Regions from separate parts of the Maribacter litoralis genome, predicted to be linked through region 3. Evidence: riboswitches for the same ligand, from Rfam matches in the RefSeq annotation. Region 3 holds a riboswitch; each other region holds the start of a gene.
The links. A riboswitch is a leader RNA that binds a small molecule or an ion and turns the genes downstream of it on or off. The one in region 3 is predicted to bind S-adenosylmethionine.
Positions count from the first base shown of each region.

Region 1: another riboswitch for S-adenosylmethionine. It lies ahead of EXIGUO8A_RS03340 (homocysteine S-methyltransferase family protein); the one in region 3 lies ahead of EXIGUO8A_RS16990 (Na+/H+ antiporter NhaC family protein).
Region 2: another riboswitch for S-adenosylmethionine. It lies ahead of EXIGUO8A_RS03400 (O-acetylhomoserine aminocarboxypropyltransferase/cysteine synthase family protein); the one in region 3 lies ahead of EXIGUO8A_RS16990 (Na+/H+ antiporter NhaC family protein).

Region 1 is NZ_LR733271.1:796,563-801,627, forward strand. Features, by position in the region: gene metH (methionine synthase) at 1-1,719, opposite strand, end outside; gene EXIGUO8A_RS03335 (four helix bundle protein) at 1,719-2,075, opposite strand; gene EXIGUO8A_RS03340 (homocysteine S-methyltransferase family protein) at 2,100-3,101, opposite strand; SAM riboswitch class I at 3,183-3,292, opposite strand; gene EXIGUO8A_RS03345 (NAD(P)/FAD-dependent oxidoreductase) at 3,450-4,511, opposite strand; gene cobA (uroporphyrinogen-III C-methyltransferase) at 4,652-5,065, opposite strand, start outside.
Region 2 is NZ_LR733271.1:811,395-816,459, reverse strand. Features, by position in the region: gene EXIGUO8A_RS03405 (sulfatase family protein) at 1-655, shown strand, start outside; SAM riboswitch class I at 1,372-1,475, shown strand; gene EXIGUO8A_RS03400 (O-acetylhomoserine aminocarboxypropyltransferase/cysteine synthase family protein) at 1,612-2,886, shown strand; gene thrA (bifunctional aspartate kinase/homoserine dehydrogenase I) at 3,017-5,065, shown strand, end outside.
Region 3 is NZ_LR733271.1:3,999,997-4,005,061, reverse strand. Features, by position in the region: gene EXIGUO8A_RS17005 (EF-hand domain-containing protein) at 1-293, opposite strand, end outside; gene EXIGUO8A_RS17000 (hypothetical protein) at 424-1,155, opposite strand; gene EXIGUO8A_RS16995 (aryl-sulfate sulfotransferase) at 1,402-2,667, opposite strand; SAM-I-IV-variant riboswitch at 2,947-3,044, shown strand; gene EXIGUO8A_RS16990 (Na+/H+ antiporter NhaC family protein) at 3,096-4,394, shown strand; gene hxlA (3-hexulose-6-phosphate synthase) at 4,469-5,065, opposite strand, start outside.

The DNA of each region.
Region 1 (5,065 bases), 3.2 Mb from region 3:
CACATCATAATCATCCTTTATACTTTTCTTATAACCTGTAGCTGTTTCTTTCTGTAACAAATCGCCTACCACTGTAACCGCCCTAGAAGCGTCATTTACATGAACTACAGCCTCTTTATATTGCGGGTCTATTTTTACCGCCGTATGTGCCTTACTTGTTGTCGCCCCACCAATCAACAACGGAATCTTGAAATCTTTACGCTCCATTTCCTTTGCCAAATGCACCATTTCATCTAATGAGGGCGTAATCAATCCGCTAAGCCCTATAATATCTACATTGTGCTCAATAGCTGCTGCAATAATTTTTTCCGGTGGCACCATTACGCCTAAATCAACGATCTCATAATTGTTACAGGCCAATACTACACTTACAATATTTTTACCAATATCATGAACATCGCCCTTTACGGTTGCCATTAATATTTTACCCGCATTATCAGAATCTCCTATTTGCGGATTTAATAACTTTTCTTCCTCAATATAGGGTAATAAATATGCTACTGCTTTCTTCATTACTCGGGCGGATTTTACCACTTGTGGCAAGAACATTTTTCCACTTCCGAATAAATCGCCTACCACGTTCATACCTGTCATTAGATTCCCTTCAATGACTTCAATCGGTTTATCTGCAGCAACTCTAGCTTCCTCTACATCTTCAATAATATACTGATCAATACCTTTTACCAAGGCTCGGGTAATACGCTCTTGTAAAGGCTCTTCTCGCCAAGACAAATCAATTTTACTTTCTTTGGTTTTCCCTACTACAGATTCCGCAAAATCGAGCAATCGCTCAGTTGCATCATCTCTTCTATTTAGAATAACATCTTCTACATGTTCCAATAGATCTTTGGGAATATCATCGTAAACCTCAAGCATACTTGGGTTGACAATCCCCATGTTCATACCTGCTTTAATAGCATGGTATAAAAAAACGGAGTGCATTGCTTCACGCACAGGGTTATTCCCCCTAAATGAAAATGACACGTTACTCACTCCGCCACTTACGCTTACATGTGGTAAGTTTTCACGTACCCATCTTGTTGCTTCAATAAAATCAATGGCATTTAATTTATGCTCATCCATACCTGTAGCAACAGGAAAAATATTCAAATCGAAAATTATATCTTCTGGCGCAAAGTTGACTTTGTTCACCAAAACGTCATACGAACGCTTTGCAATTTCAATTCTACGCTCGTAAGTATCTGCCTGTCCAACTTCATCAAAAGCCATTACTATGACAGCGGCACCATATCTTTTTATCAGCTTGGCATGGTGCATAAATTGCTCTTCACCTTCTTTTAAGCTAATGGAATTTACCACACATTTCCCCTGAACAACTTGTAGACCCGCTTCAATGATTTCCCATTTAGAGCTATCTATCATTATAGGTACACGAGAAATATCCGGTTCAGAAATAACAAGATTCAAAAACTTGACCATGGCTTCTTTACCATCGATCAAACCGTCATCCATATTAATATCAATGACCTGCGCACCATTTTCTACCTGCTCCCTTGCAACTGCCAACGCCTCTTCAAACTTCTCTTCTTTTACAAGACGTAGAAACTTTTTAGAACCTGCTACGTTTGTACGTTCTCCAACGTTTATGAAGTTTGTTTCAGGGGTTACGATTAGGGGTTCAAGACCTGATAATTTCAGGTATTTAGTTGTCGGTTGACCGTTGTCAGTTGATGGTTTTTTTGAAATACTTCCAGACATTATTTGGTCTTTTTATAGTAATTGATAAACCCATTAATGAGTTTTTTACATTTTAAAATTTGCTTCGCAATGGATTCAAAATCTTCTTTAATCAAATATTCTTGATCCAAAGCAATGAATAACTGAGTTTCTAATTCATATAGAGAACCTCTAGAAATGTGTAAAAACTGGATAGTATCTGCTGCTGTTCTTCTTCCACATCCTTCAGCTATATTTGACGAAACTGAAACAGCACAACGACGTATCTGATTTGTCAACCCATACATTTCAACTTTAGGAAACTGCTGAGAAACTTTATATATCAAATTTGCCAAAACCCTAGATTCTTTCCATACTTCTAATTCGGTATATTCCATTCAGTTATTATTTACTGACAACCATCAACCGACAACTGTCACCTTTCTAGGTTCATATTTAGCCACTACTTCTGCAATCGCCGTAATATGTTCCGGGGTGGTTCCGCAACAACCGCCTACTATATTTACTAAACCTTTTTCTGCGTATTCTTTTATTTGTTCCGCCATTTGCTCGGGAGTCTCATCATATTCTCCAAAGGCATTTGGTAAACCTGCATTGGGGTGTGCCGAAACGGCATGTTCACTTTTGGTTGATAACACCTCTAAATGTGGCACCAATTGATTCGCTCCCAATGCACAATTGAAGCCGACCGATAAAATAGGAATATGGGAAATAGAAATTAAGAATGCTTCTGCCGTTTGCCCAGATAATGTTCTCCCAGAAGCATCGGTAATGGTACCGCTTACCATGATAGGCACATCAATATTTCGCTCTTCCTTTACTTCTTCAATAGCGAATAAAGCCGCCTTTGCGTTTAATGTATCAAAAATGGTTTCTACCAATAAAATATCCGAACCACCATCTAACAATGCTTCAACCTGCTGCTTATACGCTATACGCAATTCATCAAAAGAAATAGCTCTGTAACCTGGATCGTTTACATCTGGAGACATGCTTGCCGTTTTGTTGGTAGGACCTATACTTCCGGCAACGAACCTGGGCTTGTTCGGTTGTTTCTTCGTAAACTCATCGGCTACCATTTTTGCTATACGTGCCGATTCGTAATTGAGCTCATACACCAAATCTTCCATAAAATAATCTGCCATGGCAATAGTTGTGCCCGAGAATGTATTGGTCTCAACAATATCTGCTCCTGCTGCAAAATATTTATGGTGAACGTCGGCAATTGCCTCTGGCTGGGTTAATGACAACAAATCATTATTGCCCTGCAATGGGTGTTCCCAATCTTTAAAGCGCGCTCCCCTAAAATCTTCTTCAGTAAACTTATAGCGTTGTAGCATAGTACCCATGGCACCATCCAATATTAAAATACGCTCTTTTAAAATTTCTTTTATATCCTTCATTTTACGCTGTAACAAATTTTATGTTCGCTTTAAAATATATGTGATACCAAGTAAGGAAAGGAAGGAAAAATGTTCTTTCTTTAGTTATCTGTCCTTTTTAAACAGGATAGAATGTAGCACCTTCTTTTCCATTGCGGAAAGGGTTGCCAAGGTTTCACAGGGTCTAGTCCCTCCGCCTTTCTTGATAACAGTTCAAATTATTCAGGAACGAATTGCAAAGTAACGGTACTACCCGTTCTTAACCAAAACTTCAATAGGTTTTTTAGCCCACGAATTTTTAAAAAATTGTAATAAAAAAAGCCTCCGTACGCCAAAGCATCCGGAGGCGGTACTAACCAAATAATAAAATTATGCTATACTTTGTACTACTTCTTTCTTCGCTACTTTTTTGGAGCCATCGAATCCTTCTACACCTCCAACGGTTGTATATTTCATTACAAAACGTTTTCCAGGATTGATTTGCTGATAAGCATACTGGCACATTACGGCTGCTTCATGGAAACCTGAAAGTATCAATTTCAGCTTACCCTCATAGGTATTTACATCACCAATGGCATATACGCCCGGTATGTTAGTCTGGTAATCTTTTGCATTATTTACCTTAATGGCATTTTTCTGAATCTCTAAGCCCCAATCACCAATAGGACCTAATTTTGGAGACAGACCGAATAACGGAATGAAATTATCTACCTCTAAATAGGTATCCTCCTTTTCTTTATCGGTATGCTTAATAACTACCGCCTTCAGCTCATTTTCTCCATGAAGCTCTTTTACCTCAGCTTTAGTTATCAATTTAATTTTACCAAGCTTTGCCAATTCAGATGCTTTTTCAACAGAATCCAATGCGCCTCTAAACTCATCCCTTCTATGCACCAATGTCACCTCAGAAGCTACATCGGTCAAAAAAATTGCCCAGTCCAACGCCGAATCTCCACCACCTGCAATTACCACTTTTTTGTCACGGTATACTTCTGGATCTTTGATCATGTAAGAAACACCCGTATCCTCAAAGTTTACAATATTTGAAATGGGCGGTTTTCTTGGTTCAAAAGACCCCAATCCACCAGCAATAACTACAACAGGGGCATTGTGCTTAGTCCCTTTATTGGTGGTTACCACAAATGAACCATCTTCTAACTTATCTAGAGTTTCCGCTCTTTCGCCCAAAGTGAATCCTGGTTCAAAAGGTTTGATCTGCTCCATTAAGTTATCTACCAAAGTACCCGCCAAAATTTCTGGAAATGCAGGAATATCGTAAATAGGCTTCTTAGGATAAATTTCTGAACACTGTCCACCTGGTTGTGGCAAGGCATCTATTAAATGCGTCTTTAACTTTAATAATCCTGCTTCAAACACCGTGAATAATCCGGTTGGTCCCGCTCCTATAATGAGCATATCTGTTTTAATCATAATCTTCATTTTAGTAAAAAGTAATTGATATTCAGTACTAACTTGACATTATACCATTCAACTACTTTTTAGCTTCTTTTTAATTACACTTAGTCTCTATACTTTTCCTTTACTGGTACTCTTTACTTAGTACTTTGCACTTAATACTTATTCACTTCGCTCAATCTGACATTCTCCTTTGAATACTGGTTGGTTGCCTCTGCCAGTGCGTCACGATGTTTAACTACTTCGCCAATGATAATAATCGCCGGATTCGATAGTTTTTCTTTCTCCACTACATCTATAATAGTATCGATAGTTGCAACACCCACCTTTTCGTTGTCACGTGTTCCATTTTGAATAATGGCGATCGGCATATCCGCCTTACCTTCTCCTTTAAACAACTCTACTATTTGCGGGAGTTTTGACATGCCCATTAAAATGACCACCGTAGCACTGCTTTTTGCCGCTAGAACAACATCGGCAGATAATTTATGTTCTTTGGTGGTACCGGTAATTACCCAAAAACTTTCTGACGAACCTCTTTTGGTCACCGGAATATTTTGATATGCGGG
Region 2 (5,065 bases), 3.2 Mb from region 3:
AGACTATTTGGGTAGTATTTCTTCGGTAGATGATAATGTAGGTCGATTATTGGACTATTTGGATGAAAGCGGTTTGGCGGAAAATACCATTGTAATTTACACCTCTGACCAAGGATTTTACTTAGGGGAACACGGTTGGTTCGATAAACGATTTATATATGACGAGTCATTCAAGACTCCGTTATTGGTACGTTGGCCAAATGTGGTAGCACCTGGTTCTGTAGAAAATGAAATGGTGCAGAATTTAGACTTTGCACAAACGATGTTGGAAGCTGTAGGCATCACTCCGCCAAGTGATATGCAAGGGGAAAGTTTGATTCCGTTATTGAAAGGGGAAAAAGACAAGTGGACACGTGATGCGGTGTATTATCAATATTACGAATACCCGTCGGTTCATATGGTAAAACGTCACTACGGTATTGTGAACAAAGAATTTAAATTGGTGCATTTCTACTATGACGTAGATGAATGGGAGTTGTATGACAGGTTAAAAGACCCTAAGGAGATGAACAACGTTTATAATGACCCAGCATATGCCGATACCATTAAAAAGCTGAAGAAAGATTTGGTGGCACTTCGCAAAAAATACAAAGACTCTCCAGAGCAAGATCAACAATATATTGAGAAGTACAAGAGTGCTGGGATGATTAAGTAAGATTGGTAGCTGGTTGCTGGTTGCTGGTTTTCGGTTGTTGGGTACGCTCAGTAAGAATGTCAGTTCGAGTGCTTTCGACCTCATTTTCATGAGGTCGAAAGTGTATCGAGAACCTTTTATATTATTCAGGTTGTAAATATTGTACGTTAAAAAAATAACTTATAGCAAGCAAGCTTCTCGATACAATTTTTCCTCCCTAAGGGGTCGTAAAAACCACTCGAAGTAACATTCGTTTTAAGTTGTAAAGGGGTTGAATTAATGGAACGCTTTGTCAGTTCGAGTGTTTTTGGGCGCAGAGTATCGGAGTTCGAAAATGTATCGAGAGCAGGTTTGGAAGACATGTGCCTTTGGATATTTTTTTACCATTAAATACACAGCTAAAGTTTCAATTTAAAACTACTAGAAGTAACATTCGTTTTAAGTCGTAAAGGGCTTGAATTAATGGAGCGCTTTGTCAGTTCGAGTCTTTTTGGGCGCAGAGTATCGGAGTCCGAAAATGTATCGAGAACAGGTTTGGAACACCTTTGCCTCTTTTTTTTACTTAAAAAACTCATCTGTAGTGATATTGTAGCATATTTTGAACCACACTTGTTTTAATTTTAAAGACCTTGGAAAACTAACAACAAGACCCAGAATTATATATTTTTCATAAAATACTAGGTTTTTACATTTTTCTGCCTTTATATTTGTAGCTCAAAGTTCACACACGTATTGAATAGTTATCAAGAAAGGTGGAGGGATTAGACCCTTTGAAACCTTAGCAACCCTTTGTTCCACACAAAGAAGGTGCTACATTCTACCCTTAGGGGAAGGATAACAGTAATCGAATTTCTCGAAATACTTTCTTATAACTTTTTGATTTTACCTACTCACACTTTAAGTGTGGTTAGGATGGGCTTTTTATTTTTTGCATCCTAAGGGTAGCCTAAGGATTAATTTTTAAAAACAACAAAATCATGAGTAATCACAAATTAGCAACAAACGCTTTACACGCAGGTCACGACACAACTACCAATGGTGGTACAAGGGCAGTGCCAATCTATCAAACATCATCATACGTATTTAATGATACAGATCATGCGGCAAACTTATTTTCCCTTAAGGAACTAGGTTTTATATACACACGCTTAAACAACCCTACAAACCAAATATTACAAGATAGATTGGCTGCCGTAGAAGGTGGTATCGGTGCGGTTGTTTTTGCGTCGGGTACAGCGGCAATTTCTACAGGATTATTGACCTTGTTAAAAGCAGGTGATCACATTGTGGCGTCGAGCAGTTTGTATGGGGGTACTTTTAATTTATTGAACGTTACCTTGCCAAGATTTGGTATTACTACAACTTTTGTAGATGCTTCTGATCCTGAAAATTTTGGAAAAGCGGTTCAAGATAATACAAGGGCATTTTTCGTAGAATCCCTAGGGAATCCAAAGTTAGATGTGTTGGATCTGAAAGCGATCTCAAAAGAATCTAAAGCAGCTGGTGTTCCATTTATAGTAGATAATACCGTAGCTACTCCATCATTGTTAAACCCAATTGAACATGGGGCAAACTTGGTGATACATTCATTGACAAAATATATTGGCGGACAAGGAACCTCGTTAGGTGGCGCTATTATCGATGCCGGTACCTTTGATTGGACCAACGGGAAATTCCCTGAATTTACGGAGCCTTCTGCAGGTTACCATGGTTTGGTATATAGCGAAGCATTAGGCGCAGCAGCATTTACGTTTAAACTGATATTGGAAGGATTGCGTGATTTTGGTGGAGCTTTGAGTCCGTTCAACGCATTCCAAATCATACAAGGACTGGAGACTTTACCGGTACGTATCAAGCAACACAGTGCAAATGCATTAGAATTAGCAACATGGTTAGAAGGCAGGTCGGAAGTGGAATGGGTAAATTACCCAGGATTGAAGAGCAATAAGTACAACGATTTGGCAAAAGAATACTTGCCAAAAGGACAAAGTGGTTTGGTTACTTTTGGTGTAAAAGGCGGATTCGAAGCTGCTAAGAAAGTAACCGATGCTACACAGATTTTTTCTTTGTTGGCTAATATCGGTGATACAAAATCACTGATCATTCACCCAGCAAGTACCACGCATCAACAATTGACTGCAGAGCAGCAAGAAGGAGCAGGCGTAGGTCAAGATTTAATTCGTTTGTCAGTTGGTTTAGAAGATATAGAAGATTTAAAAGCTGATCTAGAACAGGCATTTGCCAGCCTTTAATTTAGATACGGTAAAAGCCTAAACCACCGGTCACTGAGCGGAGACTAAGTGATCGGTGGTTTAAGAAAAAATGAATATTGGTGGCGGCTGAGCCCAGCCGAAGCCCTGACACAAATTGATTTGAAATTAGATGCTACATCAACTACAGATTAAAAATTACAAGACCTTAAGCGGTATCACTCAAGATATACAACTGTCATACCAGGTATTTGGTAAAAAGCTACATACAGCACCTATTATTTTGGTGAACCATGCATTGACCGGTAACTCAAATGTAACCGGTGAAAATGGTTGGTGGTCTTCCTTGATCGGGGAGGAAAAGTGTATCGATACAAATAAGTATACCATTTTGGCATTCAATATTCCCGGTAACGGACATGATAAGTTCGTGATTGAAAACTATAAGGATTTTGTAGCTGGTGATGTGGCTAGAATGTTCTTGTTGGGCTTAGAGCAATTAAAAATAGAACGTTTATTTGCTTTGATCGGTGGGTCTTTAGGTGGAGGTATTGCGTGGGAAATGGCAGCCTTGCACCCAACCTTAACTGAGCATTTGATACCTGTAGCATCAGATTGGAAATCTACCGATTGGTTAATTGCCAATTGCCAAATTCAAGAACAGTTTTTGGTTAACTCAAAGCAGCCCGTACATGATGCACGCATGCATGCCATGTTGTGTTATAGAACTCCGGCTTCCTTTAAAGAACGCTTTAAGCGAAGTACCAATGAAGAATTGCAGGTGTTTAATGTAGAGAGTTGGTTAATGCATCATGGCGATAAACTGCAGGAACGTTTTCAGTTATCTGCCTATAAATTGATGAATCAATTATTAAAGACCATTGATGTTACTAGAGATGGTGATGAGAATTTCATTAAACTACAAAATAGCGATACCAATATCCATATTATTGGGGTAGATTCTGATATGTTCTTTACCGCCCAAGAAAACAAAGACACGTTTAAGCAGCTGGCACAGGCAAAAAGTAATGTTACCTATGGTGAAGTACAATCATTACACGGGCATGATGCATTTTTAATCGAATTTGACCAAATGGAGAAATTGCTGACGGGTATTTTTAATACCAATGGTAATATCCAGAAAATCAAGATTTTGAAGTTTGGTGGTAAGTCACTGAGCAATGGCGAAGGTTTAGAACGTGTACTTGATATAGTTACACAAAAGGTCAAGAACAATGAGAATGTTGCCATGGTAGTATCCGCTAGGGAAAAGGCAACCGATCAGTTGGAAGATATGCTGGAGAAAGCCGCCCAAGGAAAGGATTATAAAGCAGATTTTGAAGCCTTGGAAAAATATCAGAACCAAGCTTATAAAAATGTGAGTTTGTCTACTGAATTTAAAGGGTTGGCAAAGTTATATGAAGGCGTTTCCTTATTGGGCGATTATAGTTCGAAAATTAAAGATGAGGTACTTGCCTACGGTGAGTTGATTTCCGCGAAATTGGTAACGAAGTTGTTGATAGGTAAAGGCATCAATGCGAAGCTGGTAGATACACGTGAGCTCATAAAGACCGATGATACTTTTGGCGATGCCAAGGTGTTGGAGGCGGAATCGAAAGAACGTGTATTGTTGAAATTTGCTGAAATCCCTAAGGATACCGTTGCCGTGGTAACCGGTTTTATAGCATCGACCCTGGAAGGTGAAACAACGACCTTGGGAAGAAACGGAAGTAATTATTCCGCAGCATTGATAGCAAATTTCTTAGATGCCGAAGAGTTGCAGAACTATACACATGTAGATGGTATCTATACCGCAAATCCTGACTATGTGCCAGAAGCGAAAAGATTGGCAAACCTGTCTTATGAGGAAGCCAATGAGCTCGCAAATTTTGGGGCTACTATTTTACATGCCAAAACCATAATACCGCTAATTGAGAAGAATATTCCTTTACGTATTTTAAATACGTATAATGATGATAATGAAGGTACGTTGATCAGTGCAAAATCTAGTAAAGAAGGTATTAAATCGCTTTCTGTTATAGAAGATGTTGCCATGATCAATATTGAAGGTCGTGGACTGTTAGGTAAAGTAGGTGTGGATGCCAGAATATTTAAGGCATTGCAGGCTAGTAATATTAGTGTAAGTATTATTTCTCAAGGTTCTTCGGAAAGAGGTATCGGGCTGGTAGTAAAGAAAGACAAGGCAAAAAGAGCAAAACTG
Region 3 (5,065 bases):
AACAAACCAAGTATACCTTCCAATTCTGTAAGATTTAAACTAGAGTTATTATTTGTATCCAGCACCTCAAAATTTTCAGATACTTCTCCAATAGCTTCGGTTGAACTAATAGCTTCATCGTTATTAGTATCCAATAAGCTAAATAAGCTCGCCACTTGCTGTACAGTAGAATTAGAACTTAGTGAGCTTAATAATGTAGCAGCATCGGACATTGATGACGTGTTCATGTTCTTTACACTGTTACAACTGGTAATTGAAGCAATAATGATAAACGTTGCAATTACTTTTTTCATGGTTATGTGTTTTTAATATTAATGTATTACAAAAGTATCTTTACCTCTTAGTAAGAGAAAACATTATATACCAATAGTGTAATTATTACTACGTATCTATAGAATCAATAGATGAAAAGTGATGTATTGCTTAATTGAAGGCATCAGCCTTAAACCAAATATTGATGGAGACTTCTTCAGGTCGTTCATCTTGTGGTGGAGCGCCTTGAGAACCTCCTCGACCGCCACCACCAGGACCACCTCTGCCGCCTCCCGGTCCGCCACCTTGTCCTCCACCACCAAAGCTTACATTTGAGCTTTCAGTTTTTGTTTCGGATGTTATTTTTGGAGTCACAATACCAATAGATAATTTGGATAATTTGGTGTCATTATCAGCAATACTATTTTTTGGTATTTTTAATTGATAACGAAGTTCTTTTGAAGCTTCGTCATAGTTATAGTTTATCGTAACGCCCAAATTGTTTAGGTCTAAATGAAATTCTTCTTCATAATCAAAATTAATAAAGCGTGCCGTTCTGGGCATTTCTTCCAATAGCTCGTTCATGTCTGGTCTTTTCCGCTCTTGTTCATCCGTTTTTTTACGAGTATTATTATCTCTTTCATTTCTTTCTGGACGTTGTGGCGCAGTACTATTGATTGGATATTGAATAGAAACATTTTTCTTCTTTTTTCCTTTAGCATCAAAATATACATAAAAGCCACGGTGCAACATAGACATCATAGTAGCTTGGTCAACTGTACTTAACTCGACAATAATATGCTCTTCGTCTACAATGCTGTGATATGTAATGTTATCCCCTGTATTTTGAGCTTGGCCAATAGCCAAAACAAGTATCAATATTAGCGTAGTATATATTTTCATTTTTTTTGATCTTAGTAATTTTTTGGAATCGTAAACCTATTGATTAAACAAGGACTAAAGAAGAATTTTAAGTGGATGCCATAAGATTTAAAGTGAATACCTGAATCTTTAATGGTAACATGTTTGAACAATGCTAATTGTTTTGATTTCATAATATAGATGGATTAAAAGTAGAAAAGCTCCAACATTGCTATTGGAGCTCTTCATCATCAATCAATCAATCAATCAATCAAAAAAACTATCGTATTATAGACCCAATGCAGTTATGGCATCATCATCTTTGGTGAACGCATAAGCTCGCCAAGGTCTAGTGTAATTTGTATATCTCCATAAAACGTCCCCGTCACTGTTCACTTCCCAAATCGCTCCTGTTCCTTCACTGATAAGAGTGTTGCCATTGCTCATTCTAACACCGCTGCCTAAGCCATTACTATATAGGTCGCTATCTGTAAATTCCCATATTAATTCCGGTTCATTGTCTTGACCGGCCACCAATTCGTATGGCGGACTCAGTTGATATTCCGCTACTGCCGACTGGTTATCGTATTTGTTATTTACAAAAACCAGCATTTTATTGTCATCAAAAAGGTTAGGGTAATGAACTCTGTTCATGGTCACTTCACCAACATTATCATAAGCAAGAGGATTACCAAAACGGTATACCAAATCGCCACCCAAATTGTAGTTTCCTCCAGTACTTGTGGCAGCTTCTTCTGTAGTGGTGCTGTGATCAATGACCCAAACCTCACTATAAAAGTTTACTGTCATATATAACAGGTCATTAGTTTCATCTAGTGTAATACCATTAACGTGCATGATATCGCCATCTGTTTGATCATTATTATAATTAACATCGATTAAGTTGGGTACATCGCCAACAACACCAAAATTAGACTTACTTTCATCGTAATCTTGTACCAAATGATCTGTAGCATGCCACTCCCATACTATTTCTTGGGTTAAAGGGTTCATTTCTATAATGGCTTCGGGGTATATATCAAAATTGCCGGAAAAGCCCATTTCAGCAGCATCTGCTGCACTTACTTCTTCCCATACCGGAAATATGATGTTACCGTTGGACAAATAATTTATATCATGGTGAGCTATATAGGTGTTAGAAGAATATTCAACTTCCCATTCAATAGATTGATCAGCATTGATCTTTCTAAATGCCCCACCATAACCTCCAAATGATATTCGGGGATTATCCACTTTTATCGTAGATACCAGACTACCATCAGATTGAAGCATGGCATCATTACCCAATTGATCACCGTTAAAGTCCCAATCGAACAAGGTATTTCCGTCATGGTCAATTAAATATACTCCGGTGTCTGGCGCAATGGCAAGAATATAAGAATCACTATCAACGGTACTGCTTGCTTCAGTAGTATCGCTACTATCATCGGTTATATCTTCTTCGGTAATAGAGACGTCATCAGAATCATCACTACAAGAGGCTAAGGATAATAAGATCAAGAATAAAGAGACGGTACCTAAATTAAATTTCATTTTACTCATCATTCAAATTTTTAAAGGTTGTTAAATTGTTTAAGCATCTAAGTTTATAGTTGCGAGTCTCTGCTTAGATGATAAAGGTAGATAGAAGTTTAAATGAGAATGAGGTTTCTCAGTGAATGAGATTCGTTATTCAGTGAATGGGTAATTTGGCTAGGTTAAAATATTTGAATGTAGCCTATGTGATAGAATCAAGACACAAGCGGAACAATTAATGTTATAATTAATATAAAATCTGATTTTATGAGTTAACAGTTGATTATTTTTGCGCCCTTAATTTATCAAGAATCTCAAATAGAGATAGCAACCTGCAATAACGAGCAAGGTGCTAAAAGTGATAAGCCAATACCTTTGGAAAAAACGTTAACCCCTTCCTTTTGTATTTGCTATTGCGTTAGTTGAGGTTCTGTAAAAAGAATTTTATGAGCCAAGTTAAAGCTGTAGTTGCCAATTATAAGGCATTATTTCCATTTTTAGTATTCATTATCGTGTTTTTAGGTGTGGGTATTTTTCAGCAAGATTTTTATGCACTCCCCGCTCCTATTGCCGTTATCGCAGGAATTTTAGTGGCATTTCTCATGTTTAAACAAGCAATGGACGAGAAAATAGCTGTTCTGTTAAAAGGTTGTGGTAATGATAAAATACTTACGATGTGCCTAATATATTTACTTGCAGGGGCTTTTGCAGCTACAACCAAGGCAATGGGTAGTGTAGACGCTATAGTGCATTTAGGGCTAGATGTTATTAGTGGGCAGTTTATTTATGTAGGTGTATTTGTGATTGCCGCATTTTTGTCGATTTCAACAGGAACTTCTGTAGGTGCAATTGTAGCATTGGCTCCAATCGTTATGGGTTTTGCAGATACCGGTAATTTTTCATTGGCAATTTTGTGTGGCGCATTATTAGGAGGTGCTATGTTCGGTGATAACCTTTCTGTAATTTCAGATACTACAATTGCGGCAACACAATCGTTGAACGTTAGAATGAGCGATAAATTTAAAGCCAATATCAAAATAGCTGTCCCAGCGGCCGTTATAAGCATGATAATTTTAATCTATCAAGGGTTGGTCATGAATACACAAGGGTTGGAAATGGAAGCATACAGTTATTCCATACTTAAGATCGTACCTTATTTAATTGTGATTACACTTTCTGTAATAGGTGTAAACGTATTTGTAACTCTTGTATTAGGGGCAATTTCTGCGGGAATTTTGGGAGTTTTCTATGGAGACTTTACAATTTTAGAATTTACACGAATATCGTATACCGGATTTACCAATATGACGGAGATATTCTTGTTGTCTTTATTAACTGGAGGATTGGCTGCTTTAGTGACATACAATGGCGGAATAGAATTTATTCTACTTAAAATCAAAACCTTTGTAAAAAGTAAGAAGTCCGCCCAATTTGGTATTGCCGCCTTAGTGTCTACCATAAATATGGCAATTGCGAACAATACGGTCTCAATAATTATATCTGGACCAATTGCAAAATCCATAAACGATGAATATGCATTGGAAAACAAGCAAACTGCATCAATTCTAGATGTTTTTGCATGTATAACGCAAGGATTACTCCCTTATGGAGCTCAGGTGCTTATGATTTTGAGCTTTGCAAACGGCAGTATTAGCTATATTGATTTGGTAAGTAATACCTGGTATCTGTTATTGTTACTGATTTCTACGATATTATTTATTGGTTTACGACCAAAACAGAACTAGCTAGAAACAACAAATCCCCATTAAAAATGGGGATTTAAGTTGCTGTAAAAGTACCACTTTCGTCTTCTACCTGCTTATGCCATTGCCAATTCTTGTAATTCTTTGGCTGCATTGGCAGGATCTTCTGCACCATATATAGCGGCACCGGCTACTGCAACTGTAACACCAGAGTTTTTAACCGCGGTAATACTGCTTAAATTAACACCACCGGCAATAGAAACTGCCACTCCTGCTCTAGTTGCTTCATCAATAAGTACCTGTATAGAGTAACCATCTTCTGCTTGCTCATCTAAACCGGCATGTAGCTCAACAAACTCTGCACCTAATGCAATAGCTTCTTGCGCACGTTTAACTCTATCTTTTACACCGATAGTATCGACAACAACACCTTTACCATGCTCTTTTGCCGCTTTAACAGCACCTGCAATGGTAGAATCGCCTGTTGCACCTAATACCGTAATGTAATCTGCACCAGCTCCAAAAGCCATATTTGCTTCTAGTTCACCTGCATCGGCAGTTTTAAAATCAGCCAATACCAATTTATCTGGGAAAGCATCTTTCATTTTTCTGATACCAGCTAAACCTTCACTTTTTATAAGCGGAGTTCCTAGTTCGATAATGTCGATGTAAGGAGCAACTTTTGTTGCTAGTGCTATTGCGTCATCTATATT